Cohnella abietis: one gene and its partner. The protein of the gene in region 2 binds, or shares a complex with, the protein of the main gene of each other region. Links are inferred from orthologs where the notes say so. Each region holds a gene or a part of one and is shown on either strand. Other genes may lie near its edges.

What was found. Proteins that work in one complex are often made in the same cells at the same time.
Region 1: dnaX (region 2) and holB share a complex: the UniProt entries of both Bacillus subtilis proteins name them as parts of the DNA clamp loading complex. The link is inferred for Cohnella abietis from one-to-one orthologs.

Annotation. Positions count from the first base shown.
Region 1 is NZ_AP019400.1:41,268-44,574, forward strand. What follows is about bases 1-2,999. They hold holB (DNA polymerase III subunit delta'), read left to right. Parts: upstream 1-1,010; coding sequence 1,011-1,988; downstream 1,989-2,999. Other genes in these bases: KCTCHS21_RS00160 (cyclic di-AMP receptor DarA), read left to right, coding at 106-435; KCTCHS21_RS00165 (YaaR family protein), read left to right, coding at 458-901; KCTCHS21_RS00175 (PSP1 domain-containing protein), read left to right, coding at 1,991-2,791; yabA (DNA replication initiation control protein YabA), read left to right, coding at 2,882-2,999. Outside these bases: more of yabA, read left to right, coding at 3,000-3,244. UniProt on the Bacillus subtilis protein: DNA polymerase III is a complex, multichain enzyme responsible for most of the replicative synthesis in bacteria.
Region 2 is NZ_AP019400.1:575,952-579,233, reverse strand. Bases 1-2,974 are described here. They hold dnaX (DNA polymerase III subunit gamma/tau), read right to left. Parts: upstream 2,396-2,974; coding sequence 605-2,395; downstream 1-604. Other genes in these bases: KCTCHS21_RS02420 (two-component system sensor histidine kinase NtrB), read right to left, coding at 2,431-2,974; KCTCHS21_RS02430 (YbaB/EbfC family nucleoid-associated protein), read right to left, coding at 279-590; recR (recombination mediator RecR), read right to left, coding at 1-211. Also shown: more of KCTCHS21_RS02420, read right to left, coding at 2,975-3,282. UniProt on the Bacillus subtilis protein: Part of the beta sliding clamp loading complex, which hydrolyzes ATP to load the beta clamp onto primed DNA to form the DNA replication pre-initiation complex.

The DNA.
Region 1 (3,307 bases), 530 kb from region 2 along the record:
GCGTGGAAATACGTTTTTACAAAAAAGAGGATTTTGGCGCAGGAGTGTCCAATTTAAATAAGAAGCGACAGACCCCATTAATGAAATTAGAGGAGGGCCTGAACAATGAAATTACTAATTGCAGTCATTCAAGATAAGGATAGCAATCGATTGTCCAATGCGCTTATTAAAGAAGGGTTTCGGGCAACCAAGCTTGCCAGTACCGGAGGATTTCTTCGCGCAGGAAACACGACGTTCCTAATTGGAATCGAGGATGATCGAATTCAAAGCGCTTTAGATGTTATTCGTTCTAGCTGCAAAGTACGTGATCAGCTTGTTACTCCTGTATCCCCTGTAAGTGGAGCAGCAGATTCCTACATCCCGTTCCCTGTTGAGGTTCAAGTTGGTGGAGCAGCCGTATTCGTGCTTCCAGTTGAGCAGTTCGAACACTTCTAATGTAGCCGGGTGGTGAATGGATATGAAAATCCAAACGGGTTTCTATCCTGTCAATAAGACATTAATGCGCGGAGAATTAGCCAGCAGACCGGCTCAGGCACAGAGCTTCGGTGACTTGATGCAGCAGAACGAAGAGCAGCGGACTCATGAGGAGCTTCAACGAAAGCTGGAGGACATTCACCTGCAAGGAGAACGCTTAAATCGCTCAATGACGATTAGGGAGCTAGTTCTTTACAGGCAAATGGTTAAAGGATTTCTTGAGGATACCGTTCGCCGCGGGGTTGCCCTAAGGGAAACGAAAGGCTGGGACCGCCGAGGTCGTGGCAAAAGATATAAATTGCTGGAAGAAGTAGATGAGATGCTGATAGCTATGGGGGAAGAGCTGCTGAAGAGTGAAGAAGGCAGAATTGATCTACTCCAGAAGGTCGGCGAAATTCGTGGTATTTTGATTAATCTAGTTTTCTAAGGGTAACTGATTGAACGGCGTGTTTACTCGTCAATCAGTTGTCACGGATTCGACTATCCAAGCTACGGACTTGTGCTAGCAGGGTAGTCGTAACGGAGGAGTACGCTTTATGAGTTTTCAACAAATTTCTGGACAGGATCGGGCAAAGGCTTTATTGCAGAATGCATTAGCCACTCGTAAAATCGCTCACGCCTATTTATTCGCAGGACCCTCTGGCTCAGGTCGCAGGGAAATGGCAAATGCCTTTGCCCAGGCTTTGTTCTGCGAGAGAGGCGGGAATGATGCCTGCGGTGAATGCTTGGAATGTCGAAAGATACTACATGGCAATCATCCGGATTTACATGTAGTCAGTCCTGACGGTGCTACTGTCAAGATTGAACAAATTCGTGTTTTACAGCGAGAGTTATCTTATCGGAGTGTCGGAGCGGGCTATAAGGTTTATATTATTGAAGGCGCTGAGACAATGACAGTGCCGGCAGCCAATAGCTTGCTTAAGTTTTTGGAAGAGCCACCTTCTCCTGTAGTTGCCATTCTTATATCACCTAGCGCACAAACGGTACTTCCAACCATTTTATCTCGGTCACAGCTCATTGCTTTTGTGCCAGGAGACCGGGAAGCACTAGAGAAAGCATTGGTTGCAGAGGGTAAACCACCACTTCTATCACGTGCCGCAGTAAATCTGGCATCAGGGCTAAATGCCAGTAGAAAATTGGTAGAAGAGAATTGGTTTGCAGATATCCGAAACGTAGTGATACAATTGGGTAAGGAGAATCCGACCCGGTTCACTGCGAGTCTGCTTCAAGCGCAGCAGCAGGTTATTAAAACGGATCTCTCAGAACATGTCGAAACCTTGCTACAGCTGTTAGCTTTGTGGTATAGAGATATGATTTATGCAATGACCGACCGTCATAATCAGATGGTGTTTCCCGATCAAGGGGAATGGATCTCGAAGCAGGCCTGGAGCCGTTCCATTCAATCATGGGTTACGGTGATGGAGTCTGCATTGATGGCGGCAAGACGAATAAAGGCTCATGTGTCGCCGCAATTGGCGCTAGAGCAATTTCTGGTGAACGTGCGGGAGGGATAGATTTGTACGATGTGGTGGGAGTCCGCTTCAAGAAAGCGGGCAAAATCTATTATTTCGATCCCGCCGAGCATCCGGTGTCCAAAGATCAGCATGTCATCGTGGAAACGGCGCGTGGCGTAGAATACGGCAAAGTCGTCGTTGGACCGAAGACGGTAGAAGAATCGGATGTCGTTCTTCCTTTGAAGAAAGTCATTCGGATAGCAGGTGATCCCGATGCGAAGACGGTGGATGAAAACCGCGGAGCAGCAAAGAACGCTTTTACCGTTGGCCTGCAGAAAATTAAGGATCACGCGCTGAAGATGAAGCTCGTGGACGTGGAATACACGTTTGACCGGAACAAAATCATCTTTTATTTTACAGCCGAAGGACGCGTCGATTTCCGGGAACTCGTCAAGGATTTGGCTGGTGTATTTCGAACCCGCATAGAGCTGCGGCAAATCGGCGTACGGGATGAAGCAAAGATGCTCGGCGGAATCGGTCCGTGTGGGCGTGTACTCTGTTGTTCTTCTTGGCTTGGGGATTTCGAGCCAGTCTCGATTAAGATGGCGAAGGACCAGAATTTGTCGCTGAATCCAACGAAGATATCAGGGCTATGCGGCCGCTTGATGTGCTGTTTGAAATATGAGCACGACAATTACGAGAGTGCTAAGGAAGAATTGCCTGCAGTAGGAAGATTGGTTGTTACCTCTATGGGTGAAGGTAAGGTAGTTGGAATTAATGCAGGCAGTAGAAGTGTACACGTTCAGTTGTTCGACTTAGGTAAGGTGAAAGAGCTACCATTTGACGACGTCGTCTTGAAATAATTTGTGACGACTGTACGAGATGATTTATCATTGTAATCAGTCGCACTTGTTAATCGACACAATCGGGTGCCTTGAGGTGGATAGTTGTTCATGAAAGACATTTTCCTTCGCGTGGATGAACTCGAATCGCATATGGGCACGATTCATGCCGATTTAGGTACGCTTAAGCTGAAGATCAAGGAGCTGCTGGAAGAAAATCAACAGCTCAGGATCGAGAATCAGCAGTTAAGAAAAGTGCTCAAGCGGGAAACAGAACCCGCAACAACCCAGGAAGCGGCGGAAGAACCGGCTGCCGTCAAGGGAGACAAGCTGTCTCTTGCTATGCCTGTGGGTGAGGGCTATGATAATCTAGCTCGTCTTTATCATGAAGGCTTCCATATTTGCAACGTGTACTACGGTCATTTGCGAATGGAAGGCGATTGCTTATTCTGTTTATCTTTCTTAAGTAAATAGTATCGTAGGAAGCAGCGACCTTTCGAGGACTCGCTGCTTTTTTTATATGGCCAGCAGGGCTCA
Region 2 (3,282 bases):
TACGACAAGGGTCGGTGTCTGTAATATTACAGCAAACAGAACAATAGGTTAAATTCCGTTTGACACTAACGAGCGCCTTGGCAAAATCGATTACATCTTCTTCCTTCATTCGCAACACGTAAAAGGCTAGCCTAGCCGCCGTCTTTGGCCCGATGCCCGGAAGACGAGAAAAAGATTCAATCAGCTTGGCAATCGGTTCAGGATAAAACAAGGCTCTAGTCTCCTCTAATCATCGTTTCCCAGTTGATCTCAACTATGAAGCGTAGCTGGATTTAGACCTAGAACAATCCAGGGATCTTCATGCCCCCGGTATACTTGCCCATATCTTGGTTAGCAATCTCATCCGCTTTAGATAAAGCATCATTAACAGCTGTAAGAACTAAATCCTGTAGCATTTCAATGTCTTCTGGATCAACGGCTTCCGGTTTAATCTTAATATCAAGCAGCTTTTTGTGTCCGTTAATAGAAACCGTAACTACACCGCCACCTGCTGTGCCCTCAATTGTTTTGGTGCCTAGCTCTTCCTGCGCCTTCATCATTTGCTCCTGCATCTTCTTCACTTGCTTCATCATTTGGTTCATGTTATTCATCTCTAAAATCCTCCCTAGTCATCTTTTATTGTAACTAATTGATCTCCAAACAACCGAACGGCCTCATCAATCCAAGGCTCACTCTTTCCCGCAGCTTCATCGTCCGGCACAAGCAATAACTCTTCTCCAACTAACGAATCTGCCTTCGGGGAACCCGTGCTTTCCGCCACAGCCTCTTGCCAATCTTTCTGCATAACGGTAAGAAGCTGAGTCGGATTTCCGAAAATAGAGCTTAGAACCCCTTCGATAACGCCTTTGTTAGCGGGTCTCTCCGTTGTTTCGCGATGAATGGTATTCCGGAAAGCTACCACAATTGTGTTCTCCGCCATGGAGACAGGTTCCCCGTCAACGAGCCAAGCATGAACGGTTACCCGCTCCTCCTTAACTCTCTGAAGAATCTGCGGCCATTTGGCCAACGATTGTCCTGCAGAGGTTCGAGCCTCTACATAAGCATTTAGCTTCAACTTAGGTATGGCTGCAATTCGAGGCGCTTGACCTGCTCCACCATTTCCAGGCGAGCTGCCTCGTGCATTCCTATTGCCAGCTGCTTGCGAGGAAGAGCCCCCTCCAGCTGAAGCTGGAGTAAACCCACCGCTTGCTAAAGCTCCCAGCTTGCTTTCCAAAGCAGCCAATTGCTGCCTTAGTTGGCCCAGCTCTCCGCGAACATGGCTTGTGTCTGCAGCACTGTTACTGGATGTTGCATCTGCAGCCCCCACGCTTGGATTATCAGAGCATAGCTTTAGGAGTGCAATCTCAAACATCGTTTGTGGATGAGCCGCATACTTCATTTCATTCTGATAACGATTAAGCAAATCAATGATAGCAAATAACCGCTCTCTAGAAAATGCTTTGGACATCTCTTTTAACTCAGCTGGATTGGCAATCCTTCCGGATGAATCACCTGCATCTGGCGCCAACTGAGCCAGCAGCAGATCACGGAAGTAATGCATGAGCTGCTCTAAGCATTTGTCAGCGCTTTTGCCAGCCTTCATCATTTCATCGATTTCAATTAATACCTTAGCGGCATCACTCTCACGTATAGCCATCGCCAGTCTAGCGAATTGCTCTGAGGGCAGTCCGCCCGTTGCTTCAATCGCTTGCTCCAGCGTAACTTGGCCTCCAGTGAACGAGGATATCTGATCCAACAGGCTCACAGCATCGCGCATCCCCCCGTCGGATAAACGGGCGATATAACGAAGTGCCTCTTGCTCCGCCGTAATCTGTTCCTTATCACTTATTTCTTGAAGGCGCCCAGTCTGTTCCTCTAACGACACCCGGCGAAAATCAAACCGCTGGCAACGCGAGATAATCGTTGGTGGAAGCTTATGAGGCTCTGTCGTAGCTAATATAAACATCACATGACCAGGCGGCTCTTCCAATGTCTTGAGCAAGGCGTTAAAGGCTTCCGTCGTCAGCATGTGTACTTCATCGATAATATAAACTTTACGCCGCACTTCTGTGGGCGAGTATTTCACCTTGTCCCGAATGTCCCGAATCTCTTCAACCCCGCGATTGGATGCCGCATCAATCTCGACAACATCCATAACCGAACCGCTCGTAATCCGTTCACATTGCGAGCACTCATTACATGGCTCTAGAGCTGGACCACGCTCACAGTTAACGGCTTTAGCCAATATTTTGGCAGCGCTTGTCTTCCCAGTTCCTCTCGGACCGCTGAACAAGTACGCATGGGAGAGGCGATCTTCACGGATTGCATTTTGCAGCGTCTGTACGATATGTTGCTGCCCGACCATGTCCTGGAACGTCTGGGGACGCCAGGCCCGGTACAAAGCAAGATGTGCCATTGCTTGTCGCTCCCGTCAACTTGTCGTTTCATTCATTATACATCATCAGGTGAGCGCTCTCCACCGCTAGCTTTTAATTCCTGCTCTAGCTCTCCAGAGGCATATGACAAACATACCGTAAATTGCGTCCCTTCCACGTCCGACGACACCTCAATGCTCCCGCCCAAATCATGAACGATCCGCTGGCACACCGAAAGACCCAAGCCAGTCCCTTGTGACTTTGTCGTAAAAAAAGGATCAAACACCTTCTCTAGCACATCTGCCTCTATTCCCGTCCCTGTATCACAAATCTCTACCGCAATTTTGTTAGGCTCATCTGGATGACTGCATTCGCGAATTATTAATGTCCCTCCTCCGACCATCGCTTCAATTGCATTTTTTCCTAGATTAAGAAATACCTGCTTTAGCAGTTCTTTGTCGGCCAAAATGGGGAGCAGTTCAGGTTTAGGATAATAAAGCACGGTCACGTTGTACATCAGAGCTTCATTTCGAATCATAGGGAGAATTTCCTGCAGCACTTGGCCAATTCTTAAAGGAACACGTTTAATTTCCTTTGGCTTGCTCAGCAATAGGAATTCACTCACCAACTCATTTACTCTTTCAAGCTCAGACAATACAATGCCAACAAACTTTTGCTCCTTGCTCATACTTCGATCTGTGAGGGCTTTATTCAGTAGCTGCATGAATCCTTTGATAGCTGTTAGAGGATTGCGAATTTCGTGAGCGGTGCCTGCTGCAATCTGACCAATTGTTTTCAACCGATCCGAGCGTCTTATTTGCTCCTCCAAGGTCATCATATGAGAGACATCCCGAAAGAGGACGAACGCTCCTGTCGTTACCCCATTAAATTCAAGCACCTCACCATCCAGCATAAGCTCATGACTTAT